Regions from separate parts of the Streptomyces sp. NPDC088725 genome, predicted to be linked through region 3. Evidence: riboswitches for the same ligand, from Rfam matches in the RefSeq annotation. Region 3 holds a riboswitch; each other region holds the start of a gene.
What was found. Region 3 has a riboswitch for cobalamin ahead of ACIP6N_RS27730 (ribonucleoside-diphosphate reductase subunit alpha). Riboswitches for the same ligand answer to the same signal wherever they lie in the genome.
Positions count from the first base shown of each region.

Region 1: linked by a shared signal. The riboswitch ahead of ACIP6N_RS04165 (cobalamin biosynthesis protein) and the one ahead of ACIP6N_RS27730 (ribonucleoside-diphosphate reductase subunit alpha) in region 3 are both predicted to bind cobalamin.
Region 2: linked by a shared signal. The riboswitch ahead of metE (5-methyltetrahydropteroyltriglutamate--homocysteine S-methyltransferase) and the one ahead of ACIP6N_RS27730 (ribonucleoside-diphosphate reductase subunit alpha) in region 3 are both predicted to bind cobalamin.

Region 1 is NZ_JBIVLO010000002.1:55,130-64,808, reverse strand. Features, by position in the region: gene ACIP6N_RS04195 (cobalamin biosynthesis protein) at 1-16, opposite strand, end outside; gene ACIP6N_RS04190 (ZIP family metal transporter) at 83-826, shown strand; gene ACIP6N_RS04185 (cobyrinate a,c-diamide synthase) at 874-2,247, opposite strand; gene cobO (cob(I)yrinic acid a,c-diamide adenosyltransferase) at 2,241-2,840, opposite strand; gene ACIP6N_RS04175 (putative cobaltochelatase) at 2,840-4,936, opposite strand; gene ACIP6N_RS04170 (cobyric acid synthase) at 5,025-6,554, opposite strand; gene ACIP6N_RS04165 (cobalamin biosynthesis protein) at 6,566-7,588, opposite strand; cobalamin riboswitch at 7,621-7,757, opposite strand; gene ACIP6N_RS04160 (hypothetical protein) at 7,903-8,100, opposite strand; gene ACIP6N_RS04155 (anion permease) at 8,113-9,327, opposite strand; gene ACIP6N_RS04150 (class II aldolase/adducin family protein) at 9,508-9,679, shown strand, end outside.
Region 2 is NZ_JBIVLO010000002.1:74,550-84,228, forward strand. Features, by position in the region: gene thpD (ectoine hydroxylase) at 1-758, shown strand, start outside; gene ACIP6N_RS04245 (aminotransferase class V-fold PLP-dependent enzyme) at 976-2,016, opposite strand; gene ACIP6N_RS04250 (hypothetical protein) at 2,191-2,496, shown strand; cobalamin riboswitch at 2,547-2,746, shown strand; gene metE (5-methyltetrahydropteroyltriglutamate--homocysteine S-methyltransferase) at 2,907-5,222, shown strand; gene ACIP6N_RS04260 (GNAT family N-acetyltransferase) at 5,431-5,922, opposite strand; gene ACIP6N_RS04265 (aldehyde dehydrogenase (NADP(+))) at 6,045-7,577, opposite strand; gene ACIP6N_RS04270 (IclR family transcriptional regulator) at 7,724-8,494, shown strand; gene ACIP6N_RS04275 (NCS2 family permease) at 8,597-9,679, opposite strand, start outside.
Region 3 is NZ_JBIVLO010000014.1:64,105-73,783, reverse strand. Features, by position in the region: gene ACIP6N_RS27745 (SDR family NAD(P)-dependent oxidoreductase) at 1-387, opposite strand, end outside; gene ACIP6N_RS27740 (type 1 glutamine amidotransferase domain-containing protein) at 384-1,079, opposite strand; gene ACIP6N_RS27735 (ribonucleotide-diphosphate reductase subunit beta) at 1,349-2,398, opposite strand; gene ACIP6N_RS27730 (ribonucleoside-diphosphate reductase subunit alpha) at 2,398-4,782, opposite strand; cobalamin riboswitch at 4,927-5,065, opposite strand; gene ACIP6N_RS27725 (discoidin domain-containing protein) at 5,305-9,375, opposite strand; gene ACIP6N_RS27720 (Uma2 family endonuclease) at 9,574-9,679, shown strand, end outside.

The DNA.
Region 1 (9,679 bases), on a different contig from region 3:
CGCCGATTCCCACCACGACGCCTCGCGCGGCACCGAGCGCCGGATGTGCGGAAAGGGGCGCCGATGGACTAAGCAGGGGCCCATGGCGGTCTTCGTCGCGCTCGGCGCGTTCCTCATGACGCTGTTCGGCGGCTGGACGGCGCAGCGCGTCACCGACCGCCGCCATCTGGTCCTCGGCCTGGCCGGGGGCCTGATGCTCGGCGTGGTCGGCCTCGATCTGCTGCCCGAGGCGCTGGCCGCGGCGGGCGGCGAGGTCTTCGGCGTACCGCAGGCCCTGCTGCTGTTCGTCGGCGGATTTCTTATCGCTCATCTGGTCGAACGGCTGCTCGCGGCCCGTCAGGCGTCCCACGGCGGAGAGGAACACGGGGACCTGGCGAACGGCGGCCGGGTGCCCGAGGTGGGCCTGACCGCCGCCGCGGCCATGGTCGGGCACAGCGTGATGGACGGCATCGCGCTCGGCGCCGCGTTCCAGATCGGCAGCGGTCCGGGCGCGGCCGTGGCCCTGGCCGTCGTCGCCCACGACTTCGCGGACGGCTTCAACACGTACACGCTCACCAGCCTGTACGGGAACGACCGCCGCAGGGCCCTCGCGATGCTCGTCGCGGACGCCGTGGCGCCCGTGGTCGGCGCCGCGTCCACGCTGCTGTTCACCCTTCCGGCGGAAGCGCTCGGCAGCTACCTGGGCTTCTTCGGCGGCGCGTTGCTCTACCTCGCCGCGGCCGAGATCCTTCCCGAGGCGCATCACGACCACCCGGCGCGCTCCACTCTGCTGTGCACCGTCCTCGGCGTGGGGTTCGTCTGGCTGGTGGTGGGCTTCGCCGGCTGAGCGTCCGTACGGACGGACGCCCGGCCGGGAGACGTTCCGGCCCGTGCTCACCCCGCGCACCCTGCCACGAACCGTCGCGCCATTTCCGGCGCGGCCGCCCAGTGCGTATGCAGGTAACTGGCGTGCACACCGCCCCGGACGAAGCCCTCGAGCCGCCGCTCCGGATGCACCAGACCCCAGGCCGGCTCCGCGCCCGCCCCCGGCTCCAGCACCGTCCGGTGGAACTCGTGCCCCCGTACGCGCGTCCCGGCCGCCGCGAGCGCGCTGTCTCCCACCGCCACCGCCTCGCGGTAGCCCAGCGTCAGCCGCCCCGACATCCGTCCGTCGGCGTCGAGCACCCCGCACATCGGCTTCCCGTCCAGCGACCGCGCCAGATACAGCAGCCCCGCGCATTCGGCGGCCACCGGAGCGCCGGAGTACGCCAGCTCCGCCACCGCCTCGCGCAGCGGCTCGTTGGCGGACAGCTCGGGCGCGTACACCTCGGGGAAACCGCCGCCGATCACCAGGCCGCTCGTCCCCTCGGGCAGCCGCTCGTCCCGCAGCGGATCGAACGGCACGACCTCCGCGCCGGCCGCCGTCAGCAGCTCGGCGTGCTCCGCGTACGAGAAGGTGAACGCGGAACCGCCCGCCACCGCCACCACGGGACGGCGTCCACCGGCGACCGGCTCGGTCTCCGGCGACCAGGCCGTCGATTCCAGGGCGGGCGCGCTGCGCGCGAGCGCCAGCAGCGCTTCCAGGTCGCACCCCTCGCGCACCCGGACCGCCAGCTCCCGCATCGAGCCGAGCGCGTCCGCGTGCCGCTCGGCCACCGGCACGAGCCCGAGGTGGCGCGACGGCGTGCCGACCTGCTCGGTGCGGCGCAGCACGCCCATCACCGGCACGCCCGACTCGTCCAGCGCGTCCCGCAGCAGCCGCTCGTGCCGGTCGGAGGCGACCTTGTTGAGGATCACCCCGCCGATCCGCACCTCCGGGTCCCAGGACGCGAAGCCGTGCACCAGCGCCGCCACAGAACGGGACTGCGCCGAGGCGTCCACCACCAGAACGACCGGCGCCCGCAGCAGCTTCGACACCTGGGCGGTGGAGGCCAGTTCACCCTGGCCCGAGGCGCCGTCGTACAGGCCCATCACGCCCTCGACGATCGCCAGGTCGCATCCGGCCGCGCCGTGCGCGAACAGCGGCCCGATCAGCTCCGTCCCGCACATGTACGCGTCGAGATTGCGCCCCGGACGTACCCGGGTGCCGGTCGCGCCCGCCGACACCGCGAGCGCGTGATAGCCCGGATCGATGTAGTCGGGCCCGACCTTGTGCGGGGACACGGCGAGGCCGCGCTCCGAGAAGGCCGCCATCAGCCCCGTCGCCACCGTCGTCTTGCCGCTGCCCGAGGACGGCGCGGCGATGACCAGCCGCGGGACGTTCACCACTCGATGCCTCTCTGTCCCTTCTGGCCCGCGTCCATCGGATGCTTGACCTTCGTCATCTCGGTGACGAGGTCCGCGAAGTCCAGCAGCTCCTGCGGGGCGTTGCGTCCGGTGATCACCACGTGCTGGGTGCCGGGCCGCTCACGCAGCACCTCGATCACCTCGGCGGTGTCCACCCAGCCCCAGTGCAGCGGATACATGAACTCGTCGAGGACGTACAGCCGGTGGGTCTCCGCCGCCAGGTCGCGCTTGACCTGCTCCCAGCCCTCGCGCGCCGCCTCCTCGTTGGAGAGCTGGCTGTCGCGCTGCACCCAGGACCAGCCCTCGCCCATCTTGTGCCAGGCCACGGAGCCGCCTTCGCCGCTCGCCCCCAGCACCTTGAGCGCCTGCTCCTCGCCGACCTTCCACTTCGCCGACTTGACGAACTGGAACACCCCGATCGGCCACCCCTGCGTCCACGCGCGCAGTGCCAGCCCGAAGGCGGCGGTCGACTTGCCCTTGCCGGTGCCCGTGTGGACGAGCACCAGCGGCCGGTTGCGGCGCTGGCGCGTCGTCAGTCCGTCGTCCGGTACGGATTCCGGCTGTCCCTGCGGCATTACGCGGCCCTCCTGGGTCCGTTGCTCACCTGTTGTACGTCCCTGACCAGACCGGCGATGCTGTCGGCGCGCAGCTCGTCGAGCGTGATGGCGGTGCCCTCCAGATCGGTGGCGAGCGTGCCCGCCAGACCGAGCCGTACGGGACCCGACTCGCAGTCCACGACGACCGAGGCCGTGCCCTCCGAGGCGTGCAGCCGGGCCGCGCGCGTGGCGAGCGCCAGCGGATCGGGGCCGCCCGTCGCCCGGCCGTCGGTCACGACCACCAGGAGCGGACGGCGTGCGGGATCCCGCATCCGCTCCACCCGCAGGACGTCGTGGGCCTTGAGCAGCCCGGCGGCGAGCGGGGTGCGCCCGCCCGTCGGCAGCGACTCCAGCCGGGACGCGGCCGCGTCCACCGAGGAGGTCGGCGGCAGCGCCACTGCCGCCTCCTTGCCCCGGAAGGTGACCAGACCGACCTTGTCGCGCCGCTGGTACGCGTCGAGCAGCAGCGAGAGCACCGCGCCCTTGACAGCGCTCATCCGCCGCCTCGCCGCCATCGACCCGGACGCGTCGACCACGAACAGCACGAGGTTGCCCTCCCGGCCTTCCCGGGTCGCCTGCCGCAGGTCGCTTCTGCGAACCAGCAGACCGGGGCCGCTGCGGCCGCGTTCCCGCTGGTGCGGCGCGGCGGCCTGCACGGTCGCCGCCAGGTGCAGCCTGGTCAGCGTGCCCTGCGGCGGCCTGGAGCCGGTCGTCCTGCCGTGTTCGGTGCGCGCCCGGGAGCGGCGGCCCGCCGCGCCCTCGCCCAGACCCGGGACGCTGAGCATCTTCGTACGGAACGGTTCCGAGGCCCCGACGGCGGTCTGCTCACCGGCACCGGCGGCGGCCGGTCGCGGCTGTTCGCCGGGCTGCTGGTCCCCGGACTGCTGCGGCTCGGCCGGCGCGTCGTCCTGACGGCTGTTGTCCTGACCGTTCTCCGACGGTCCGGATTCGGACTCCCGAGGTGCCTCGGAACCGGTGTCGGGCCCCGCCGGGGAGTCCCCGGGACCGCCCTGCGGCGGCTGCCCGCCGCCGGGCCCGTCGGGGTCGGGCTCCGGGTCGTCGTCGCCCCTGAACTCGTCCAGCGTGTCGTCCAGCTTGCTCTCGTCCAGGCCCGGCGCGTCGAACGGGTTGCGGCGCCGCCGGTGCGGCAGCGCGAGCAGCGCGGCCTGCCGGACGTCCTCCGCGAGCACGTCGGTACGCCCCGCCCACGCGGCGAGCGCCGTCGCGGTCCTGGCCATGACGATGTCCGCGCGCATCCCGTCCACCTCGAACGCGGCGCAGGTCGCGGCGATCTGCAACAGCGCGGAGTCCCCGAGCCGCACCTCGGGCAGCAGGGCGCGCGCGGTGATGATCCGCTCGCGCAGCTCCGTCTCCTCCCGCGCCCAGCGCCCGGCGAAGCCCGCCGGATCGTCGTCGTACGCGAGCCGCCGCCGTACGACCTCCACCCGCAGCTCGGGCTCGCGCGAGGCGGCGACCTCGACGGTCAGCCCGAAGCGGTCGAGCAACTGCGGCCGCAGTTCGCCCTCTTCGGGGTTCATTGTGCCGACGAGCAGGAAACGCGCGGCATGCCGTACGGAGACGCCCTCGCGCTCCACGTACGAGGCGCCCATGGCGGCCGCGTCCAGCAGCAGGTCCACGAGGTGGTCGTGCAGCAGGTTGACCTCGTCGACGTACAGCACCCCGCGGTGCGCGTCCGCGAGCAGTCCGGGCTCGAAGGACTTCACGCCCTCCGACAGCGCCCGTTCGATGTCCAGCGCCCCGACGAGCCGGTCCTCGGAGGCGCCGACGGGCAGCTCGACCATCCGCGCGGGCCTGGACGTGCCCGGCCCGGGCGCGTGCGGGCCGTCCGGGCACTGCGGATCGGGCGCGCCGGGGTGGCAGCTGAACCGGCACCCGGCGACGACGTCCACCTCGGGCAGCAACGCCGAGAGCGCCCGTACGGCCGTGCTCTTGGCGGTCCCCTTCTCGCCCCGTACGAGAACGCCGCCCACGGCGGGACTGACCGCGTTGAGCAGCAGGGCCAGTCGCAGATCGTCCATTCCCACCACGGCGGTGAACGGAAAGGGGGTGCTCATATACGAAACGCTCCTTCGAGTGGTTTGAGGCGACGTGCCGTGACCGGGGCCGCGCCCTCACAAGGCCGTAGCGGGGTCCCTCCGCCGGTCACGGTGCCCCCGGCGGAATGAACGGCAGCTCTCCCGGAGCCCCTTCCTCGATCAGCCGCCATAGCGCGTCCGTGTCCGCGTGCTCCTCGATCAGATCGCCGAGCAGATCGAGCTGTTCCTCCCGGAGCGCGCCGAAACTCGTGTCCGGGGCGGGCACGAAACGCCGCCCCGCGGCCCGCGCCACCTCCGCCAGGAAGCGCCGCCGGAATCCGTCGCTCTCCAGCGCGCCGTGCCAGTGCGTACCCCACACGGCGTCCACCCGGCAGCCGTCCAGCGCCTGCCCCCGCTCGTCGGTGACGAAGGGGGCGCCTCCCCGTACGTCCGCGACCCCGTGGTGGATCTCGTACCCCTCCACCGGCTCGCCCAGCGCGACCCCCACCGGTCTGCTCAGCGTCTTCTCGCGCGCGAACCGCACGCGTACGGGCAGCAGTCCGAGCGCGGCCACCGCGCCCGCGCGCGACTCGACCTCGTCGTCGATGTGCTCGCCGAGGACCTGGTAGCCGCCGCAGATGCCCAGCACCGGCCGGCCCTCGGCCGCCCGCCGCGCGAGCGCGTCCGCGAGCCCGCGCTCCCGCAGCCACGCCAGCGCCCTGACCGTGCCGCGCGTGCCGGGCACGACGACGAGGTCCGCGTCCGCCAGTTCCTCCGCCCGGTCCACGAACCGCACGACCACGCCCGGTTCGGCCGCCAGCGCGTCGACGTCCGTGAAGTTGGACATGAGCGGCACGGCGCAGACCGCGACCCGCAGGACGTCCTCCCCGAAGGGGGCCGAGACCGCGGACTCGCGCACCGCGCCGCGCAGCGAGACGCGCAGCCCGTCCTCCTCGTCGATCCCGAGGCCGTGGCGGAACGGCAGTACGCCGAAGGTCCCGCGCCCGGTCAGCCCGCGCAGCATCTCCAGGCCCGGTTCCAGCAGTGACACGTCACCGCGGAACTTGTTGACGAGATATCCGGCGATCAGCGCCTGGTCCTCGGGGCTCAGCAGTGCCGTCGTACCGAAGAACGACGCGAAGACACCGCCCCGGTCGATGTCCCCGACCACGACCACCGGCAGCCGCGCGGCCCGCGCGATGCCCATGTTGACGATGTCGGTGCGGCGCAGATTGATCTCGGCCGGGCTGCCCGCCCCCTCGCAGATCACGGCGTCGTACGTGCCGCGCAGCGTCTCCAGGCACTCCAGTACGGGTCCGAGCAGCGCTTCCTGGCGGCCTCCGTGATAGCCCTTCGCGCTCAGCTCGCCCACCGGGCGTCCCATCAGCACCACCTGGCTGCTGCGGTCGCTGCCGGGCTTGAGCAGGACGGGGTTCATCAGCGCGGTCGGCTCCACCCGGGCGGCCTGCGCCTGCATCGCCTGGGCTCGTCCGATCTCCGCGCCCTCGCGCGTCACGAACGAGTTGAGCGACATGTTCTGTCCCTTGAAGGGCGCGACTCTGATGCCCCGGCGTACCAGCCAGCGGCAGATGCCCGCCGTGACGACGCTCTTGCCCGCGTCCGAGGTGGTCCCCGCGATCAGCAGCCCACCGCCCAGTCCGCCCGCGCTCATCGGCGTCCTCTCCCCGAAGCCCGATTCCCTGAAACCCGGATTCCCGCGGCCCGTCGCCCCGAGGCCCGGCGCGCCGCGCCGTACGCGAAGCGCCCGCCGACGCAGGCCGCCAGTGCGAGCGCCGTCACCCGCTGCGACAACCGCACCGCACGTTCGATGTCCGCGACCTCGACGGGCCGCCCTCCGGCGTTCAGCACCGGCCGGTGCTCGGTCCGTCCGCCGTACGCGAGTGTCCCGCCGAGCCGTACGCCCAGCGCGCCCGCGAACGACGCCTCCACCGGGCCCGCGTTGGGGCTCGGGTGCCGGTGCGCGTCGCGCCGTACCGCCCGCAGCGCCCCGCGCGGATCGCCGCCCGCCACCGCGGCGAGCGCGGCGGTCAGCCGGGCGCCCGGCCAGCCGGCGACGTCGTCGAGCCGTGCGGAGGCCCAGCCGAAACGGCGGTACACGGGCGACTTGTGACCCACCATCGCGTCCAGCGTGTTCACCGCCCGGAATCCGGCCAGCCCCGGCACCCCGGCGACGGCGCCCCACACCAGCGCGCCCACCACGGCGTCGGACGTGTTCTCTGCGACGGACTCCACGACGGCGCGCGCGATCTGCTGCCCGTCCAGCGCCTGCGGATCGCGCCCGCACAGATGCGGCAGCCGCTCGCGGGCCGCGTCGATGTCCCCGGTTTCGAGCGCCGCGCCGATGGTCCGCGCCTCGCGCCCCAGCGATGTCCCCCCGACGACGGCCCACGTGGCGGTGGCGGTCAGGGCAAAGGAAGCGGCGGGGCGGTGCCGTACGGCGCTGGCGGCGAGCGCCGCGAGCCCGGCGGCGCCTCCGGCGCAGACCGCCGTGTGCAGCGCGCCCCACCCGCGGTGATCGCGCCTCAGGACCCCTTCGACGGCCCCTGCGGCCCGCCCGAAGGCGGCGACGGGATGCCCGCGGCGCGGATCACCGAACAGCAGATCGCCGAGAAGGCCCGCGGCGGCGCCGTACGCGAAGACCCGCTCGGCGGCAGAACCGCAGCCAGGCATGGCGACATGTCCTCACTCAGGGTCCGCGCCCCGGCTCGACGTGATGCGGCGGCGAGAGTTCCTGGCTCCTGGAGCTGACGCGTCCAGTGACAGTGGCGGGACCGCGCCGGAATCGCACCGGCTTCCTCTTCATACCGTCGTAAATGGCCCCGGCAGTGCACCACGCTGCGAGAACGCCCGTCAACCCGCCCCTGACCTGGGACGGGGCAGTGTGCGAAGACCCACATCACGGACAGGACGGGCGGCGGGCCGGTGCGGTGACGAACGACCGGAGGGCCGGCGGTCGGGTGACCGCCGGCCCTCCGGTGAGGGGATCAGGCGACGATGAGCCAGATCCCGTAGGCCACCGCCGCCGCGCACGCCGCGAAGCAGGCGTACGCGCCGGTCGTCGCGGCCGTGGACCCTTGCTTGGAAAGGCCCACGACCCCGAGGGTGAACAGGCCCACGAGACCGACGGTGGCCACGAGGCTGACGCCGAAGACGGAGGCGAGCGCTGCCCAGTCGATGTTCATGCTGTTGCGTCCTTAGGCCGTGGGGCGGGCCGGCTCACCGGCGAGGGCGGGGATGGTGGCCGAGAGCGACCGGCTGACGGTGAGTGGGGTCTCGGCGGAGCCGTCGAGACCGAAGGTCCTGACGACGCTCTCGTCGACGACGTCGGAGGCATCGACAGGACGGCGGCGCGAGACGAGCCAGATCGCGCCCGAGGCGGCGACGAGCAGCACCGCGGCGGCCGTGACCCCCCAGGTGCCCTGCTCGGTCAGGAACTCGGCCCCGGCACCGACCAGACCGGCGGCGGGCAGGGTCAGGCACCAGGCGACGCCCATGCGGCCCGCGGTCGACCAGTGCACCACCCCGCCCTTGCGGCCCAGGCCCGCGCCCATCACGGAGCCGGAGCAGGCCTGTGTGGTGGAGAGCGAGAAACCCAGGTGCGAGGAGGCCAGGATGACGGTCGCCGCGCCGGTCTGCGCCGCGAAGCCCTGCTGCGGCCTCAGCTCGGTGAGACCGGAACCCATGGTGCGGATGATGCGCCAGCCGCCGAGGTACGTGCCGAGCGCGATCGCCGTGCCCGCCGTGACGATGACCCACAGCGGAGGGTTGGCTCCCGGCGCGAGGACCCCGCCGGTGACCAGGGCGAGGGTGATGACCCCCATGGTCTTCTGCGCGTCGTTGGTGCCGTGGGCGAGCGAGACGAGAGCGGCGGAGGCGATCTGCCCGGCCCGGAAGCCCTTCGCGGTGGCCTTCTCGTCCGTACGGCTGCCGATCCGGTACGTCAGGCGCGTGGCGAAGTACGCCGCGACACCGGCGACGACGGGCGCGGCGACCGCGGGGATCAGCACCTTCGTGACGACCACCTCACCGTTGACACCCGAGGAGCCGACCGACATCAGGGTGGCGCCGATGAGGCCGCCGAAGAGCGCGTGGGACGAACTTGACGGCAGACCGAGCAGCCAGGTGCCGAGATTCCACAGGATCGCGCCGACCAGCGCCGCGAAGATCACTTCTGTGCGGATGCCCTCTTCGTTGATGAGCCCGCCGGAGATGGTCTTGGCCACCTCCACGGACAGGAACGCCCCGACGAGATTGAGGACCGCGGACATGGCCACCGCGATCTTGGGACGGAGAGCGCCGGTGGAGATGGTCGTTGCCATGGCGTTGGCGGTGTCGTGGAAACCATTGGTGAAGTCAAACGCGAGAGCTGTGACGATCACGATCGCGAGCAGCAGCGTGAGGTGTTCCATTTACCCAGTCAATCGCTCGATGTCGGGGGCCTGTTCGACCGTAAGAAGGGCCGGTGAACGCAAGATGAACAGCGTGGGTCGCCGCAGTGGATCGCGTGGGGGGGCTGTTGCTGGGGTGTCCGCCCGCGGATCAAGGGCAGTCCCGGCACGGCACGCCGTCCACCTGGCAGGATGCGCGGCATGACTGATCCGGGGCGGCAAGAAGCGATCGAACGGGCCTGGCGGGAGCTGGTGGCCACCGCATGCAGAACGGCGGCCGACGGCCTGGTCGTCGGCACGTCGGGCAATGTGTCGGTGCGCTCCGGCGACCTCGTTCTCGTCACGCCGAGCGGAGTGCCGTACGACCGGCTCG
Region 2 (9,679 bases), on a different contig from region 3:
AGCGTGACGGCTTCCTCTCCGTCGATCAGCTGATCACCCCCGACGAGGTGTCGCGGTACGCCGCCGAGCTGGACCGCCTGATCAGCGACCCCGCCGTACGGGCCGACGAGCGCTCGATCATCGAGCCCAAGTCGCAGAGCGTACGGTCCGTCTTCGAGGTCCACCGCATCAGCGAGATCTTCGCCGAACTCGTGCGCGACGAGCGGGTCGTGGGCCGCGCCAGGCAGATCCTCGGCTCGGACGTCTACGTCCACCAGTCGCGGATCAACGTGAAGCCGGGCTTCGGCGCCTCCGGGTTCTACTGGCACTCGGACTTCGAGACCTGGCACGCCGAGGACGGCCTGCCGAACATGCGGGCCGTGTCCGTCTCGATCGCGCTGACCGAGAACTACGACACCAACGGCGGCCTGATGATCATGCCGGGGTCGCACAAGCACTTCCTGGGCTGCGCCGGTGAGACGCCGAAGGACAACTACAAGCAGTCGCTGAAGATGCAGGACGCGGGCACGCCGTCCGACGAGGCGCTGACCACCATGGCCGACGCGCACGGCATCAAGCTCTTCACGGGCAAGGCCGGTTCGGCCACGTGGTTCGACTGCAACTGCATGCACGGCTCCGGCGACAACATCACGCCGTACGCGCGCAGCAACGTCTTCATCGTCTTCAACAGCGTGGAGAACAGCGCGGAGCAGCCGTTCGCCGCGCCCGTGCCGCGCCCGGACTTCATCGGGGCCCGGGACTTCACACCGGTGCGCTGACGCACTGACGCACTGACGCACTGACGCACTGACGCACTGACCACCGTACGTACACCTGACGGGTGCGTACGCGGGCAAGCGGGGCCGGTCCTGACACCGGCCCCGCTTCCGTCGTCTGCCGCTTTCCTTTTGTCGCCGTCCGGTGAGCGCTTTCCGCTGGGCGCCGCCCGGAAGCCGGCCCGCGCTCCGGCTGAACCCGGCCTGAAAGCGGCGTGATTCAGCCGGCGAGCACGTCCAGTGCGCGGTCGACGTCGGCCGCGGAGTTGTAGAGGTGGAAGGCGGCCCGCAGATACCCCGCCCGTGCGGAGACGGACACCCGCGCGCGGCTCAGATCGTCCGCGCGGTCCCCCATCCCCCGCACGGCGACGATCGCGGTCCCGCTCGGCACCGGCTCATGACCGAGCCCGGCAAGACCGGCCCGGAAGCGGGCGGCGAGCGCGGTGTCATGGGCATGGATCGCGTCGATGCCGATCTCTTCGAGGAGCGCCAGGGACTGTTCGGCGCCGCAGTACGAGAGGAACGACGGCGCCGCGTCGAACCGCCGTGCCGACCGGGCCAGTTGCTCCACAGGGCCGTACGTGCTGTTCATCGGCTCCTGTGCGGCGGCCCACGCCGCGTACAGCGGCACCACCGATTCCTGCGCCTCTTCCGTCACGGTGAGGAACGACGTACCGCGCGGACACATCAGGTACTTGAACGCGCCGGTGACGGTGTAGTCGTACGCCCCCGCGTCCAGCGGCAGCCACCCCGCCGCCTGGCTGGCGTCCGCCAGCGTACGGGCGCCGTGCGCCGCCGCGGCGGCCCTTACCGCGTCCAGGTCGGCGATCCGGCCGTCCGCGGACTGGACCACGGAGAACGCCACCAGCGAGGTACTCGGACGGACCGACTCGGCGAGGCGGTCCAGCGGTACGTACCGCACCTTGAGATCCCCGCGGACCGAGAAGGGACCGGCCACGGAGCTGAAGTCGCCCTCGGGTATGACGACTTCGGATCCGGCCTCCAACGAGGCCGCGATCAGCCCGACATGCGTCGAAACCGACGAGCCCACGGCGACCCGCTCGGCGGAAACGCCCACGAGCCGGGCGAAGGCGGCACGCGCCGCGTCCACGGACTCGGAACTGATTCCGTGGCCTCCCGCCGCGTTCTCCTCGGCCAGCGCCCGTACGGCGTCCACGGCGCGACGGGGCAGCAACCCGCAGCTGGAGGTATTGAGATAGGTCGTCGCGGGCGTGAACTCGGCGCTTCTCAGAGGGTCCATGACCCAACCGTGCGGCCTGCGGGCCACCCGGTCAACCACGTGTCCCGCGTACGGGGGCCGGTTCGGCCGCCTCACACGGTCGGGTGAATGCGGGCCACGCCCCAGAGTGGTGCGGCGGTGCGGTGCCGTGCCGGTCATAGCGTGCGGCGAGTCCCACGTACCTGGAGGCCGTACATGCGCGTAACCCGTCGGCTCGTCGCCGGACTGGCGACCGTCTGCGTTCTGATGGCCGCACCCCTCGCCCAGAGCAGCAGCGCCAGTCCCCGTACTGATGCGGATACGGTCATCATGTCCAACGAGGAGTACGAGCAGCTGTACGGCCCGGACTCCCCGGACGCCACCACGCCGTGCACCCGCCTGCCCCTGCCCGGCCTGACGTACGGCCACCTGGCCGGTGAGGGACGGGACACGGGCCGCTTCTCGCTTCTCACCGCGCTTGTCGGGCGGGTCCGGTGTCCCCTGCCACGTTCCGGAGCGTGAACAGTGGCGCGCACAGAGCGTCGCAGCCTTCAGCCTGGCGCGTGCAGCTGGTTCGTTCCTGTCCGCCAGGCAGGCGCGTCGTAAGAGGGAACCCGGTGGGAATCCGGGACTGCCCCGCAGCGGTGAGTGGGAACGACCGCCGTCATACGCACTGGGTCCACCGCGGACCCGGGAAGCGACGGCCAGTAGGTGTCTGCCCCGGCAGGTGTGCCCGCGAGTCCGAAGACCTGCCCGTTGCCCGCACGTGACCGATCACGTGCGGATATCCCGGTGACCTCGTGGGCGGGTCGGCGTACACACCAGACGGAAGGCACGCCGGCACGCGCGTGAGATCCGTCCGGTTCGTCATCCCTTCGCGTCCGTGTCCCGTCCCCGGGATCCTCAGGAGTCATCTCGCGAAGGAGATTTCCGTGACAGCGAAGCCCGCAGCCGCGGCAGCACAGGCCACCGTGTACGGCTACCCCCGCCAGGGTCCGCACCGGGAACTGAAGAAGGCCGTCGAGGGGTACTGGAAGGGCCGGGTCACCGCCGAAGCGCTCCAGGAGACCGCGGCAGAACTGCGCCGGGCCAACTGGCGTGAACTGGCGGACGCCGGTGTCCACGAGGTACCTACCGGCGACTTCTCGTACTACGACCACGTCCTGGACACCAGCGTCATGGTCGGCGCCGTTCCCCGGCGGCACCGTGCGGCCGTCGAGGCGGACGCCCTGGAAGGGTACTTCGCGATGGCCCGCGGCACCCAGGACGTCGCGCCGCTGGAGATGACCAAGTGGTTCGACACCAACTACCACTATCTGGTCCCCGAACTCGGCCCGGACACCGTCTTCACCGCCGGCTCCGCCAAGCAGGTCGGCGAGCTGACGCAGGCCCTCGCACTCGGGCACGCCGCCCGGCCGGTGCTCGTCGGCCCCGTCACGTACCTCCTGCTCGCCAAGCCCGCCCCCGGGGTGGCGGAGGGCTTCGAACCGCTCACCCTGCTGGACCGGCTCCTGCCCGTCTACGCCGAGGTGCTCGCCGATCTGCGTGCCGCCGGCGCGGAGTGGGTGCAGCTCGACGAGCCCGCCCTGGTCCAGGACCGCGCGCCCGCCGAGCTGGAAGCGGCCGCGCGCGCCTATCGCGACCTCGGCGGGCCGGCCGACCGTCCGAAACTGCTCGTCGCCTCCTACTTCGACCGGCTCGGTGAGGCTCTGCCCGTCCTGGCGAAGGCCCCGGTCGACGGCCTCGCGCTCGACTTCAGCGACGGCTCCGGCAACCTCGAAGACCTCGCCGCCATCGGCGGACTTCCCGGCAAACGGCTGGTCGCGGGGGTCGTGGGCGGCCGCAACATCTGGATCAACGACTACGAGAAATCGCTGGCCACCCTCGACACCCTGCTCGGCCTCGCCGACCGGGTCGATGTCGCCGCCTCCTGCTCGCTGCTGCACGTCCCGTTCGACACGGCTCTGGAACGGGACATCGACCCGCGGATCCTGCGCTGGCTCGCCTTCGCCCGGCAGAAGACGGCCGAGATCGTCACCCTCGCCAAGGGTCTCGCCCAGGGCACCGACGCCATCGCCGCCGAGATCGCCGCCAACCGCGCCGACCTCACCTCCCGCGAGAACTCCCCGATCACCCGCGACCCCGCCGTACGCGCCAGGACCGCGGCCGTCACCGACGCCGACGGCCGCCGCTCCCAGCCGTACGCCGAGCGCACCGCCGCCCAGCGCGCCCACCTCGGGCTGCCGCTGCTGCCGACGACCACCATCGGATCGTTCCCGCAGACCGATGAGCTGCGCACCGCCCGGTCCGACCTGCGCGCGGGCCGGATCGACACGGCCGGCTACGAAGAGCGGATCAGGGCCGAGATCGGCGAGGTCGTCTCCTTCCAGGAGACGACGGGCATCGACGTGCTGGTGCACGGCGAGCCCGAACGCAACGACATGGTCCAGTACTTCGCCGAGCAGCTGACCGGCTACCTCGCCACACAGCACGGCTGGGTGCAGTCGTACGGCACCCGTTACGTCCGCCCGCCGGTCCTGGCCGGCGACATCTCGCGGCCCGCGCCGATGACGGTGCGCTGGATCTCGTACGCGCAGTCGCTCACCGACCGCCCGGTCAAGGGCATGCTCACCGGGCCCGTCACGATGCTGGCCTGGTCCTTCGTCCGCGACGACCAGCCGCTCGGCGACACCGCCAGGCAGGTGGCCCTCGCCCTGCGCGACGAGGTGAACGACCTTGAGGCCGCGGGGACTTCGGTCATCCAGGTCGACGAACCGGCCCTGCGCGAGACCCTGCCCCTGCGCGCGGCCGACCGCGCCGCGTACCTGGACTGGGCCACCGAGTCCTTCCGCCTCACCACCGCCGGTGTCCGCCCGGCCACCCAGATCCACACGCACATGTGCTACGCCGAGTTCGGCGACATCGTCCAGGCCATCGACGACCTCGACGCCGACGTCATCAGCCTGGAAGCGGCCCGCTCCCACATGCAGGTCGCCCGCGAACTCGCCGCACACGGCTACCCCCGCGAGGCCGGTCCCGGCGTGTACGACATCCACTCGCCGCGCGTGCCGGACACCGAAGAGGCCGCCGCCCTGCTGCGCGAGGGGCTGAAGGCCATTCCCGCCGAGCGGCTGTGGGTCAACCCCGACTGCGGCCTGAAGACCCGCGGCTGGCCCGAGACCAGGGCGTCGCTGCAGAACCTGGTCGCGGCGGCCCGAACGGTCCGCGCCGAGCTGCCCGCTTCCTGATCCGGGGCTTCTCAGGGGGCCGGGGCGCGTCCTCGGCGCCCCGGCACCTGGGAGCCATAGAGCGGGAGGACCTCACCTTATGAGTACCAAGTCCGTGCACGGTGCCCGTGTTCAGGACGCCGGAAGGTCGCGCTGCTGGACGCTCACCGCCCCTCGTGGCACACGTGGCGAATCCACGATCACCCGGCGCCGGCAGCAGCCGGTTCCGTCAGACCGTCAACCGGAGGGAGAGGTGGGCCGAGCCTGGGGCGCGTACCGCGTCCTCGTCCGGGCGCCAGCCGTGCCTGGCGTAGAACCTCTGGGCGCGGAGGTTGTGTTCGTACACCCCCAGGCGCGCCTCACTCACCCCCGACTGCCGCCAGGCAGCCACCACGGCGGTGTGCAGCGCGCTGCCGATGCCCCGGTTCCAGTGGGCCGGGTCGACGTGGAACTGGCTGAGGAGCATGTCCCCCTCGATCACCCGGAACGCGGCGATGCCCGCGATCACGACTCCGTCCCCAGCCCCCGCCTCCGCGCAGAGCACGCCACCCTCGCCCCGCGCCACGGCGCGGTGCCAGCCCGCCCGCGAACGCGCGAGCTCGTCGGGGCCCGCGTACTCCTCTTCCGCGATGTGGCCCGCGTAGTACGTGGCGCGGGCGGCGGTGTGGAGGGCGACGATGGTGTCGAGGTCTTCGAGGGCGGCAGGCCGGATCATGGTCATGGCCGCACAGACGCACGTGAGTCAGGCCGTGGTTGCGATCGCGCTGAAAGACACGCGGTACGGGGTGCGGCCCCGGCCCCCGCAGGGGTCAGGGCCGCAGACAGGCGGTGGTGCGGGAACCGTCAGTGCTCCGGGTGGTCGTTCAGCCGGCGCGGGAGGCTCAGCGGGTTCTCGTCGCGCAGCTCCGGGGGCAGCAGGGCCGCCGGGGTGGACTGGTACGTGACCGGGCGCAGCCAGCGCTCGATCGCCGTGGCGCCCACCGAGCTGGAGGTGGACGTCGTCGCCGGGTACGGGCCGCCGTGCTGTTGTGCGGGGGCGACGGCGACGCCGGTCGGCCAGCCGTTGACCAGGACGCGTCCTGCGAGCGGGGTCAGCTCGGCCAGCAGTTCGGCCGCGCCCGGCTCGGTGCCCTCGGCTTCCGCGTCGGCGAGCTGGAGCGTGGCGGTGAGGTTGCCGGGGAGCCGGGAGAGGACCGCGGTGATCTCCTGCGACGAGGTGTAGCGCGCGACGACCGTGACCGGGCCGAAGCACTCTTCGAGGAGGAGGTCGTGCTCGCCCTCGGAGGTGAGCAGTTCCGCCGGGAGGGTCAGGAATCCCGCGCTGACGGTGTGCTCGCCGCCCGCGCCCGGGGTGAGGGGCGCGTCCACACCGGGCAGCGCGGACCGTTCGCCGACGCCCGCGATGAACGCGTCGCGCATCCGGTGGTCGAGCATGACACCGGGCTCGGTCTCGCTGACGGCGGTCGTCAGGGAGGCGAGCAGCCGGTCGCCCGCCTCGCCTGCCGGGGCGAGGACGAAGCCGGGCTTGGTGCAGAACTGCCCGTCCCCCATCGACATCGAGCCCGCGAGCCCCGCGCCGATCTGCTCGGCACGCTCGGCGGCGGCGGCCTCGGTGATCACGACGGGGTTGAGGGAGCCCAGCTCGCCGTGGAAGGGGATCGGCGCGGGCCTGGCGGCCGCCGCGTCGAAGAGGGCGCGACCGCCCCGGACGGAACCGGTGAAGCCCGCGGCCGAGACCAGCGGGTGCTTGACCAGCTCGACACCGGCCTCGAAGCCGTGCACCAGGATCACGACGTCCTCGGGCAGACCGGCCTGCGCGGCAGCCCTGCGCAGCACGGAGGCGCACAGCTCGGAGGTGCCCGGGTGGTCGGGGTGGGCCTTGACGACGACGGGGCAGCCGGCCGCGAGCGCGCTCGCGGTGTCGCCACCCGGTACGGAGAAGGCGAGCGGGAAATTGCTCGCCGCGTACACGGCGACGACGCCCAGCGGCACCTTCCAGCGGCGCAGGTCGGGCCAGGGCGGGGTGCGCCCGGCGTCGGCGTGGTCGATGCGGATGTCGAGGAAGGCGCCCTCGTCCACCACGTCGGCGAAGGCCCTCAACTGAGCGGTGGTACGGGCAAGTTCGCCGGTGAGCCGGACGGGTCCGAGGCACGTCTCGGCGTCCGCCGCCTCGATGACGTGCTCGCTCGCCGCGTCGAGCAGATCGGCCGCCGTGCGCAGCAGGGCGGCGCGCGCGGTACGGTCGGCGAGCGCGCCTCTGGCGGCGTGCGCCCGGCGCACGGCCAGATCGACCTCCTCGGCGGTCGCCTCGTCCGCCACCTGCTCACGCGGCTTCCCCGTTCGGGGGTCGACACTCCAGACTGGTGCTGCTGCCACCGCGGCTTCCTCCCGGCCTTGCGTACCTCTGCCATCCATCAGGGGTTGTTCGGTATTCTGAACAGGATTCCTGATAGTGAATCTGTAGGAACTCTATTTCCGGGCGTTCTGTGTGGTCAAGAGCGGTCAAGAAGGGGCGAGCGACGATGTCGGCTGCGGAAACCGGTGGCGCACAAGTCAAGTCCGCAGTACGGACAGTGGAGTTGCTCGAATACTTCGCCGGGCGTCCCGGTATGCACTCGCTCGCGACTGTCCAAGAAGCGGTCGGATACCCGAAATCCAGCCTGTACATGCTGCTGCGCACGCTCGTCGAGCTGGGCTGGGTGGAGACCGACGCGACGGGCACGCGATACGGCATCGGCGTGCGGGCGCTGCTGGTCGGCACGTCGTACATCGACGGTGACGAGGTCGTGGCCGCCGCCCGCCCGACCCTGGACCGGCTCTCCGACGACACCACGGAGACCATCCACCTCGCGCGTCTCGACGGCACCAACGTCGTCTATCTCGCCACCCGCCAGTCCCAGCACTACCTGCGCCCCTTCACCCGGGTCGGCCGCCGGCTGCCCGCGCACTCCACGTCGCTCGGCAAGGCGCTGCTCGCCACGCACAGCGACGAGCAGGTGCGCGCGATGCTGCCGGAGACCCTGCCCGCGCTGACCGAACACACCATCACGGACCGCGAGAAGCTGATCGAGGAGCTGCGCACCGTCCGCGAGCAGGGCTACGCGGTGGACAGCGAGGAGAACACCCTCGGGCTGCGCTGCTTCGGCATAGCGATCCCGTACCGGACGCCGGCGCGCGACGCGATCAGCTGTTCGGTCCCGGTGGCCAGGCTCACTCCTGCGCACGAGCAGATGATCAAGGACACGCTGTTCGACGCGCGTGACCGGCTGACCCTGGCCACGCGAAGGCTCTGACGGTCTTCCAGGACCCGGCCGCCGCCGGGCCACGGCCTGCGGTGCGGACCGGACCGGGCCGGGCCCGCGCGCCGAACTGACCTCGCACCAACTCATGCTGGCTCAACGGACGTTGAGCAGCTGCTCGACCGGGTCGATCGCGAGGTACACCACGAACAGCGCTCCGGTGATCCACAGCAGCCAGTGCACCTCGCGCGCCTTGCCGAGCACCGCCTTGATGACGACGTACGAGACGAACCCGGCGCCGATGCCGTTGGTGATGGAGTAGGTGAACGGCATCACCGCGATCGTCAGGAACGCCGGGATCGCGATCTCGTAGGCTTCCCAGTCGATGTGCCGTACCTGCGACATCAGCAGGAAGCCCACCACGACCAGCGCGGGCGCCGCCGCCTGCGCGGGGACGACGAGTGCGAGGGGCGTCAGGAACAGGGAGAGGCCGAAGAGCGCGCCGGTGATCAGGGAGGCGAAGCCGGTACGCGCGCCCTCACCGACGCCCGCGGCGGACTCGATGTACGCGGTGTTGGACGACGCGGAGGCGGCGCCGCCCGCGACGGCCGCCGCGCCGTCGATCAGCAGGACCCGGCCGAGGTTCGGGACCTTGCCGTCCTCGTCCAGCAGCCCGGCCTCGTTGGTGACACCGACGACGGTGCCCATGGTGTCGAAGAAGTCGCTCAGGATGAGGGTGAAGACCAGCAGGACAAGGCTGACCACGCCGATCTGCTGGAAGGCGCCGAAGATGCTGAACGCGCCGACCAGCCCGAAGTCAGGCGCGGCCACGATGTCGTGAGGGACGGACGGCACGGTCAGGCCCCAGGCCGCGGGCTTGATGTCGGCGATCTCGTTGATGACGACGGCGAGGACGGTCATCGTGACGATCCCGATGAGCAGCGCGCCGCGCACCTTGCGCGCCACCAGCCCGATGGTGAGCAGCACGCCGAGGCAGAAGACGAGGACGGGCCAGCCGGAGAGCTGTCCCGTCGCGCCGAGTTGCACCGGGGTGGAGCCGGTGGCGCCCGGGATACGGGTGGTGAAACCGGCGTCGACGAACCCGATGAAGGCGATGAAGAGGCCGATCCCGACGCTGATGGCCTGCTTGAGCGGGCCGGGAATGGCGTTCATGACCGCCTCGCGCAGCCCGGTGACGACCAGCAGGCAGATCAGCAGCCCCTCGATGACGATGAGCCC
Region 3 (9,679 bases):
GGAAAGCATCGCACCGACGGCGCTGCGCGAGACGTTGAAGAAGCCGCGCAGATTCACTCCTGCGATCAGGTCGAAATCCTGGTCCGTACACTCGGTGAACGGCTTGCCGATGTACACGCCCGCGCTGTTGACCAGCGTGTCGACCCGGCCGAACCGCTCCATCGCCGCCCCTACGATGCGCTCGCCCACGCCGGGGTCCACCAGATCGTCGCTGACGGTGAGTACCTGCGGGTCCGCGGAATCCGGCATGGAACGGCTGGTCGCGACGACCGCGTACCCGAGGTCGCGGTAGGCGGTGACGACGGCGGAGCCGATGCCGCCGTCCGCGCCCGTGATGATCGCGACCTTCTGAGCGCTCCGGGCCGGATCGCTCGACAACGGTGTCACTTGAGGGTCTGCAGCATCCGGTCGCCCAGGACCGAGGCCGAGGCCGGGTTCTGCCCGGTGACCAGGTTGCGGTCCTCGACCATGTACGGACCCCAGGTCGGACCGCGGCTGAAATTGACCCCGACCTTCTCCTTCACCTCGGTCTCCAGCAGCCACGGCGCCCTCGGGGCCAGCCCGACGCCCTCTTCCTCCTCGTTGGTGAAGCAGGTGATGTCGAAGCCCTTGAACGGCGACTCGCCGTGGATCCTGGTGGCCAGCATCGCGGCAGGACCGTGGCAGACGATGAACAGCGGTTCGCCGGAGGTGAGCTGCTGTGTCAGCAGACGCCCCACGTCGGCGTCGAGCGCCAGGTCCGACATCGGGCCGTGGCCGCCCGGCACGTACACCGCGTCGTAGTCCTCAAGACGCACGTCCGACAACTCCAGCGGCCGGCGCATCACCTCCGCGGAACGGATGATGGCTTCCAGCTCAAGGGCCTGATCGTTTCCGCCGACCATCTCCGGGCGCAGGCTCATCATGTCGACGTTCGGCGTCACACCCTTCGGCGTCGCGACGACGACCTCATGGCCGGCGTCCGTCAGGATCTTGTACGGGTTCGCGAACTCCTCGGCCCAGTAGCCGGTCGCGTACCTCGTACCGTCCTTCAATACCCAGTAGGTCGCTCCGCTGACGATGAAAAGTACTTTGGCCATGGCAAAGATCTCCTCTCGCACGCGTACCTGTCGCACACGTACCGCAGTCCAGCGGGAGCGGGAGGATCCATGAAACCGAAGCGCACTCGCCGGTTTGCCCTTTTCGTCCTCTCGTTCCAGCGTAACGTGCTCTCTCCGGTGCGGGCAGGACGAGAGAAGGCCGCGCTGGACGAGAGAGGGCCGCGCGGGCCCACTTCTCGATCACACTCGAAGAAGCGGGCCCGCGCGGCCCTCGTCACGTCACCAACGGGCGAAGCCGCTCCCGCTTCCTAGAAGTCGTCGTCGAAGCCGACCGTGCCCTCGACCGCGACCTGGTACGCCGACGGGCGGCGCTCGAAGAAGTTCGTCAGCTCCTGGACGCCCTGCAACTCCATGAAGGAGAACGGGTTCTCCGAGCCGTACACCGGCTCCAGGCCGAGGCGCTGGAGCCGCTGGTCGGCCACGCACTCCAGGTACTGACGCATCGACTCCGTGTTCATCCCCGGCAGTCCGTCGCCGCACAGGTCGCGGCCGAACTGGAGCTCCGCCTCGACGGCTTCCTTCAGCATGTCCGTGACCTGCTGCTGGAGTTCGTCGTCGAAGAGGTCGGGCTCCTCCTTGCGTACGGTGTCCACGACCTCGAACGCGAAGTTCATGTGCATCGTCTCGTCACGGAACACCCAGTTGGTCCCGGTCGCGAGGCCGTGCAGCAGGCCGCGCGAGCGGAACCAGTAGACGTACGCGAACGCGCCGTAGAAGAACAGCCCCTCGATACAGGCCGCGAAGCAGATCAGGTTCAGCAGGAAGCGGCGGCGGTCCGCCTTCGACTCCAGCCTGTCGATGCTCTCGACGGAGTCGATCCAGCGGAAGCAGAACTGCGCCTTCTCGCGGATGGACGGGATGTTCTCCACCGCGTCGAAGGCCGCCGCGCGGTCCGCCGGGTCGGGCAGGTACGTGTCGAGCAGCGTCAGATAGAACTGGACGTGCACGGCCTCCTCGAAGAGCTGGCGGGAGAGATACAGCCGCGCCTCGGGGGAGTTGATGTGCTTGTAGAGCGTCAGCACCAGGTTGTTCGACACGATTGAGTCGCCCGTCGCGAAGAACGCGACCAGCCGGCCGATCATGTGCTGTTCGCCCGGGCTGAGCTTGGCGAGGTCGGCCACGTCCGAGTGGAGGTCGACCTCCTCGACCGTCCAGGTGTTCTTGATGGCGTCGCGGAAACGCTCGTAGAAGTCCGGGTAGCGCATGGGGCGCAGGGTCAGCTCGAACCCCGGGTCCAGCAGGTTCTTCTCGACGGCCGTGCCGGTCGTGTCGGGCGTCGTCTCGGGTGTCGCGGTCATTACTGGCAGGCCTCGCAGGACTCGGGGTTTTCCAGGGAGCAGGCGATCGCGTCGGCGGACGCGGCCTGCGTGGGTACGGGGGCGCTCACGGGGGCCGGTGCGGTCTCGGCGGCCCTGCCGCCGGCCGCGCGGGCGATACGGGTCGCCGGGCGCGAGCGCAGGTAGTACGTGGTCTTGAGGCCCTTCTTCCAGGCGTACGCGTACATCGAGCTGAGCTTCCCGATGGTCGGCGTCTCCAGGAACAGGTTCAGCGACTGGCTCTGGTCGAGGAACGGCGTACGGGCCGCTGCCATGTCGATCAGGCCGCGCTGCGGGATCTCCCACGCGGTGCGGTACAGCTCGCGTACCTCCGCCGGGATCCAACTGAAGCCTGCCACCGAGCCGTTGGACTCGCGCAGCGCCTCACGCGACTGGGCGTCCCAGACACCGAGCCGCTTCAGCTCCGCCACCAGGTAGGAGTTCACCTGAAGGAACTCGCCGGACAGCGTCTCGCGCTTGAAGAGGTTGGAGACCTGCGGTTCGATGCACTCGTACACGCCCGCGATGGAGGCGATCGTCGCGGTCGGCGCGATGGCGAGGAGCAGCGAGTTGCGCATGCCGCTCTTGGCGACGCGGGTACGCAACGCGTCCCAGCGCTCGGGCCAGTTGAGCTGCACGTCGTAGTGGTCGGGGTGCAGCACACCGCGCGCAGCGCGCGTCTGCGACCAGGCCGGAAGCGGGCCGTGGCGCTCGGCGAGGCCGCAGGAGGCCTCGTACGCGGCGAGCATGATCCGCTCGGAGATCCTGGTGGAGAGCGCGGCGGCCTCCGGCGAGTCGAAGGGCAGCCGCTTCTTGAACAGGACGTCCTGGAGGCCCATCACGCCCAGGCCCACCGGTCGCCACTTCGCGTTGGAGCGGCCGGCCTGCTCGGTCGGGTAGAAGTTGATGTCCACGACGCGGTCGAGGAAGGTGACGGCCGTCCCCACGGTCTCGTCCAGCCGCTCCCAGTCGATCTCGCCCGAATCCAGCACGAACGAAGCGAGGTTGACGGAACCCAGGTTGCAGACGGCGGTCTCGCCGTCGTCCGTCACCTCAAGGATCTCCGTGCAGAGGTTCGACGAGTGGACGGTACGGCCCGGCTCGGCCGTCTGGTTGGCGGTGCGGTTCGAGGCGTCCTTGAAGGTCATCCAGCCGTTGCCGGTCTGGGCGAGCGTACGCATCATGCGCCCGTACAACTCCCGTGCCTGGATGGTCTTCCGGGCCAGACCGTCCTGCTCGGCCTTGCGGTACGCGGCGTCGAACTCGTCGCCCCACAGGTCCACCAGCTCCGGCACGTCGGCGGGCGAGAACAGCGACCAGACGCCGTCCGACTCGACCCGGCGCATGAACTCGTCCGGGATCCAGTGCGCGAGGTTCAGGTTGTGCGTACGCCTGGCCTCCTCGCCGGTGTTGTCCCGCAGTTCGAGGAACTCTTCCAGGTCCGCGTGCCAGGTCTCCAGGTAGACACAGGCGGCGCCCTTGCGCCGGCCGCCCTGGTTGACCGCCGCGACCGACGAGTCGAGGGTGCGCAGGAACGGGACGATGCCGTTGGAGTGTCCGTTCGTGCCGCGGATCAGCGAACCGCGGGAGCGGATGCGGGAGTACGACAGCCCGATGCCGCCCGCGTGCTTCGAGAGCCGGGCCACCTCGTGGTAGCGGCCGTAGATGGAGTCCAGCTCGTCCAGCGGAGAGTCCAGCAGGTAGCAGGACGACATCTGCGGGTGACGCGTACCGGAGTTGAAGAGCGTGGGGGAGGAGGGGAGGTAGTCCAGGCGGCTCATCAGCCCGTACAGCGCGGCGACTTCGTCCAGCGCGCGGACGCTGTCGTCCTCGGCGAGCCCGGAGGCGACGCGCAGCATGAAGTGCTGCGGAGTCTCGATCACCAGCCGGGTGATCGGGTGCCTGAGGAGGTAGCGGCTGTAGAGCGTCCGCAGACCGAAGTAGCCGAAGCGGTCGTTCGCGGCCTCGTCGATCAGCTGGTCGAGCCGGGCGGCGTGCAGGGTGACGAAGCCGGCCGTACGGTCGGCGATCAGGCCCTCGCGGTGGCCGGTGGCGACGGATGCGGAGAACGACACCGCGCCCTGCCCGGCGGCTTCCTCGGCGATGGTCCGGGTCAGCAGCCTGGCGGCGAGCCGGGAGTACGCCGGGTCCTCGGAGATGAGCCCCGCGGCGGCCTCGACGGCGAGCCCGCGCAATTCGGCCTCGTCCGACCGGGCGTTACGGCCGCGCAGCACGGCGGCGGCGACCTTTCCCGGGTCGGTGTCGGGCAGGTCGGCGGTGAGATCCGTCAGGAGCCGCAGCAGTACGGTTCCGGGCTCCTCGGTCTCGGCGCTGACTGAAGCCGGATCGACTGGCGCGATGGTCATGTGGGGCTCTCCCTCGCTCGGCTCTGGGCCGTCGGGAGGGGAACGGGGACGCGGCGCGGCCGTACCACCCGGACATGGGCAGCACAGCGTGCGTCGTCCACCGGCCCAGCCTCGGGGCCCGGACGTCTCGGCGCCCGGATCGGTCGAAACGGACGCACCGCCGGCAGGTTTTCGGACTGGAGAGCGCGACAAAGCGCACCGCATCACACCGTTGCGGGACAGTTCCGGATTCGCACCGGATTCCCCTGCGTCGACAGCGAGCACGAGCATACATCTGGGGGGCGACGGATATGTCACCCCCCAGATGTAGTGGCGTGGGCCTTTCTGTCAGCGGTCTGTCGGACCCCTCCGTCACTGCCGTGCCGCAGCGGGCCTCCCCGGCCGGGAAGGCCGCACACGGCCCTTGTGCCGCCCGTATCGGGGCCGCCGGGCCGTCCGGCCGGCCTCGCCCGGCGCGGCGATGACCGCGCCGGGCGCGTCGAGCCGGGCCGCCCGAAGAAGGAGCCACATCTCACACAGGGCCTACGCGCGGGTCACCGTCCGCGCCGCGTTGTACCCCTCCGTCAGCAGCGCCGGCCGCCCCGACGGCAGGGCGTCGGCCGGCCAGGACAGCGTGACCGTCCGCGACTCGCCGGGCAGCAGCCACAGGTAGTTGTCGCCGTACAGCGTAGGCAGGACCCGCTCGCCACTGGTGGCGTCCAGGAGCGACAGCCGGACCATCGCCGCGACCGCCGCGCCCCGGTTGTGGACCGTCGCGGTCAGGGTCCGCCGCGCGCCCGACTTCGCCGTCCTGCCGAGCGCGGCGGACACCTTCACCTGCTTGGCCTTGTTGAGCGCCTTCATGTCGGCCGCCGAGCGGTAGCGCCAGTACGTGTTCTCCGACAGGACCTTCCCCCGGCTGTCCTCCAGTGTCAGCCGCAGCAGATGGAAGTCGGGCAGGTCCTTCGTCCAGTCGGCGGCGAACGCCTTCGTCGTCGTGGAGGAGGCGACGTCCACCTTCGTACGCCGGTCGGTGCCGCGCTGCCGTCCGTCCAGGTCGTAGCAGCGCGCGGTGACCGTCGCTCCCTTCATCGCCGCGGCCGTGTGGTTGACGGCGATGACCTGCCAACTCCCCGGTTCCGCCTGGACGTGCACGGCCTCGCACGCCTTCCGGGCCCCGTAATAGGTACCGTTGACGTCGAAGTCGTAGTCATACGTCTGCCACACCGTGCTGTGCCACGCAGGGTGGGACATCCAGAGCAGCAGGGCGCTTGCGTCGTTCCACAGGTTCGCGTTCCACGCCTCGAACATGGCGCGGGTGTTCTCGTAGTTCACGAACTGCGCCTTGCGCGCGAAGTCGTCCAAGTCCTTCACCGTGTCGAGACGGGTCTCGATGGCCGCCCGGTAGTTCTGCGGGGCCTGGTTTCCCCGGGTGCTCCAGTCGTGGTAGTACCAGGCGCCGCCGATCGGCCATTCCGGCTCGTCGCCGACCAGGTTCCGCACGCTCTCGGCCGTCGAGACCACGGGCATCCCGATCTCGGTGTGGAAGCCGAAGCTGCCGCTGCCGTACGTGGCCGGGGAGAAGTAACTGTCCGGCTCCACCCAGCCGTACGGGCCACCGCCGGTGACGATGCCCCCGGCGGAGTTGTTCTGGTAGAAGAGGTCGGGCGCCTCGGCCCGGACCGCGTCCCGCATCCCGCTGTCGATCGCCTCCGGTGGGTTGCCCTCGTTGGCGCCGCACCACACGACGACACTGGGGTGGACGCGGTAGCGCCGTACGGTGTCCCGCGCGAGGTCGTTGAAGGCCTGGTGGTCCGGCGGGTCCATGGCCCAGGCGTTGGGGAAGTCGTTCCACACGAGGATGCCGTGCTCGTCACAACTGGCGTAGAACTCCTCGCGGTTCACCGAGCCGACCCAGTTGCGGATCATGGTGAAGTTCATGTCGCGGTGCATCCGCACCGCCGCGTCCATCCGCTCGGCCGGCATACGGCGCAGCAGCTCGTCCCAGCCCCAGTTGCCGCCCCGGCAGAAGACCCGTACGCCGTTCACACTGATCTTCAGCGGATCCGGCGCGTTGTCGACCGTCTTCACATCCGTCCAGGCGGAGCCGTCGTCGGACACCTGGATCACGTACGTCTTCGGGTACGCCTGCTCCCAGACGATGACCACCCGGTCGAAGGAGACCGGCGAGCCCAGGTCCACCTGGATCCACTGGTTGTCCTCGTACGCCGAGGACCAGCGGGTGCCGGGGTCGCCGTCGGTGGCATTGGCGGGCAGGTTCGACCCGTCGTCGGAGAGTGCGGTGGCCTTCCGGTGCAGGGCCAGGTCGGTGGCGGGCTCCGCGCTGTCGACGACCGACAGGCTCCACAGCGAGGTGCCCCAGCTGGTCGCCCGTGCCCCGCCGCTGATCCGTACGTAACGGGCGCTCCTGGCAGGGAAGTCGACGTTCTGGAGGCTCGCGTCGGCCTGCTGGAACGGCAGCGGGACCGCCGAGTTGTCGACCGTCTTCACGTCGGTCCAGGTGGAGCCGTCCGTGGAGACCTGCACCGCGTACGTCTTGGCGTACGCCTGCTCCCAGACCAGGTCGACGCGGTCGAAGGAGACCGGCGAGCCCAGGTCCACCTGGATCCACTGGTCGTCCTCGAACGCCGAGGACCAGCGGGTGCCGGGGTCGCCGTCGGTCACGTGGGACGCCGGATTGCCGTCCCCGTCCACGGACTGCGCGGTGGCTTCCCGGTGCAGGGCCAGGTCGGTGGCGGGGTTCGCGCTGTCGAAGACCGACAGGGTCCACAGCGAGGAGCCCCAGTCCGTGGCCCGGGTCAGGCAGCGGATCCGTACGTACCGGGCCTGCTGGGTGCCCACAGCGACCGACTGCGTGTACGCGTCGGTGCCGCCGTCGAACGGCAGCTTGATCTCGTACTCGTAGCCGAACTGCCGGACGCCGAAGCGGGTGGTGCGCCGGTCGCTCTCGTCGCCGCCGACGGAGGCGGTCAGCGTCAGGTCGTGGAGGTGAGGCTCGCCGTAGCCGTTGGGCCACCACAACTTGGGCTTCCGCAGTCGCAGTTGGCCGTAGTCGGCCGGGGCGAAGGTGACGTCGGACGTCGCGCCCGCCGCCACGGTGACGGTCTTCGAGACGCGCACGCCGTCGAAGGAGGCGGTGACGGTCACGCGCCGGGCGGTGGAATCGGCGTTGCGCACCGGCACGACGATCGTCACTTCGGCGCTGCCGGTGTCGGGCAGGCCGGGGAGCACGGTGTCCACGCGGGGGTCGCCGATGACCGCGTGGCCGGTCGAGCGGAGCCGTACGTGGTTCCAGATGCCGGCCACCCGGTCGCGTACGGCCGGCATCCAGTCCCAGCCCGAAGAGGCAAGGTACGTAGGCGAGTTGCGGTTCATCATGGTGGCGCCCGCGTCCACGAAGGCAAGTCCTTCCGGGCCCTTGTCGCCGGGGCTGCCCGGCAGGGGCATCGGCGTGATCTTCACGGCGAGCGCCTGCTCGCCGCCGGTCAGCAGGTTCGTCACGTCGTGGGCGGACCGGGCGAACGGGAAGGTGAGGCCGCCCACTTGGCGGCCGTTGAGCCAGAGGTCCGCCTGGTGGTTGATGCCGTCGAACTCCAGCCAGATGTGACGGCCCGAGCCGGTGCGCAGGCCCTTGGGGAGGCGGAAGCCGCGCCGGTACCACCACGAGTGACGGGACAGCGCCTCCGGGATGTGCAGGTTGTTCAGACCGGCCACCGGGTCCGGCAGATGTCCCTGCTCCACGAGTGAGGCGAGGACCGTTCCCGGGACGGTCGCGGGCAGCCAACTGCTCGTGTCCACCGCAGCCCTGGACAGCTCGGCGCCCTCGCCGCCGGCCCAGTCGTCCATGGTCAGCGTCCAGCCCGACTCCAGCGGTACGGTGCCGTCGCCCGCGACCTTCAGCGCGGGAGCGTCGTGGTGACGCGTCCCCCAGTCGGTCCATCCGGTCGCGGCCGGGCGGTGGCCCCGGGTGGTGCCGTACACCTCGAAGCCGTTGAGACCCAGCGGGTTGGGGTTGGATCGCTTGTGCACGGTCATGCGCACCCAGCGCGCGGTGACCGGCCGGGCCGGCTTGATCTCCACGACGCCGCCGGTGCCGGACGTGGTCCGGTGGACGCTGGTCCAGGTGCGGTTGTCGCGCGAGGTCTCGATGACGTAGTCCACGGCGCAACTGGACAGGATCTCCTGGCCGGTGGTGCTGTCGCGCGGGTTGCCGTCGGTGGACGGGACGAAGACCGGATCGTCCGCGGTGGCCTCGAAGGTCAGCCGGACGGACTCGACGGAGCAGTCCGCCTGGAGGTCGACGGATATCCACTGCGGGTCGCCGTCGGCGGCGCGCCAGCCGCTGCCCTTCACACCGGAGGAGCTGAGCCGGTCCACGACGAACTCGCCCGGCGTGGGGGCGTAGTCGGTGGACGACACGGAGACGGGCCGGTAGGCGGCCAGCTCGCCCGCGGGACCGGACCCGGCCGGTGCGGCGGGCCCCGCCGCCTGACTGCTCGCGGGCAGCGCGATCCCGAGACCGAAGCCCGCCAGCAGGGTTGATCCGGTGGCGACGACCGACCGGCGTGACGGGTGAGACGACTGATGAGACATGCGAGAGAGGTCCAATCCAGAGGCGCCCGAGAGGAGCGGACGGCCCCACCCTGACAACGTTGTCGTAGGGTCTGTTCCGCGACCGCGCATGTCAAGAGTTCACGCACGGATACGGTGGAACGGCCGCTTCCGCCCGCCGGGTGCCGGACCCCTCCGCTAGGGTCGGAGGCAGAGAGATCCCCTGGCCGAGGAGGCCCCATGGCAGCCGTCGACTACGAGACCCAGATCCTGCCCGAGGAGTTCGACGAGGCCGCTCGGATACTCGCCAGGACCATAGAAGGCATCCGGCTGGAACTCATCGACG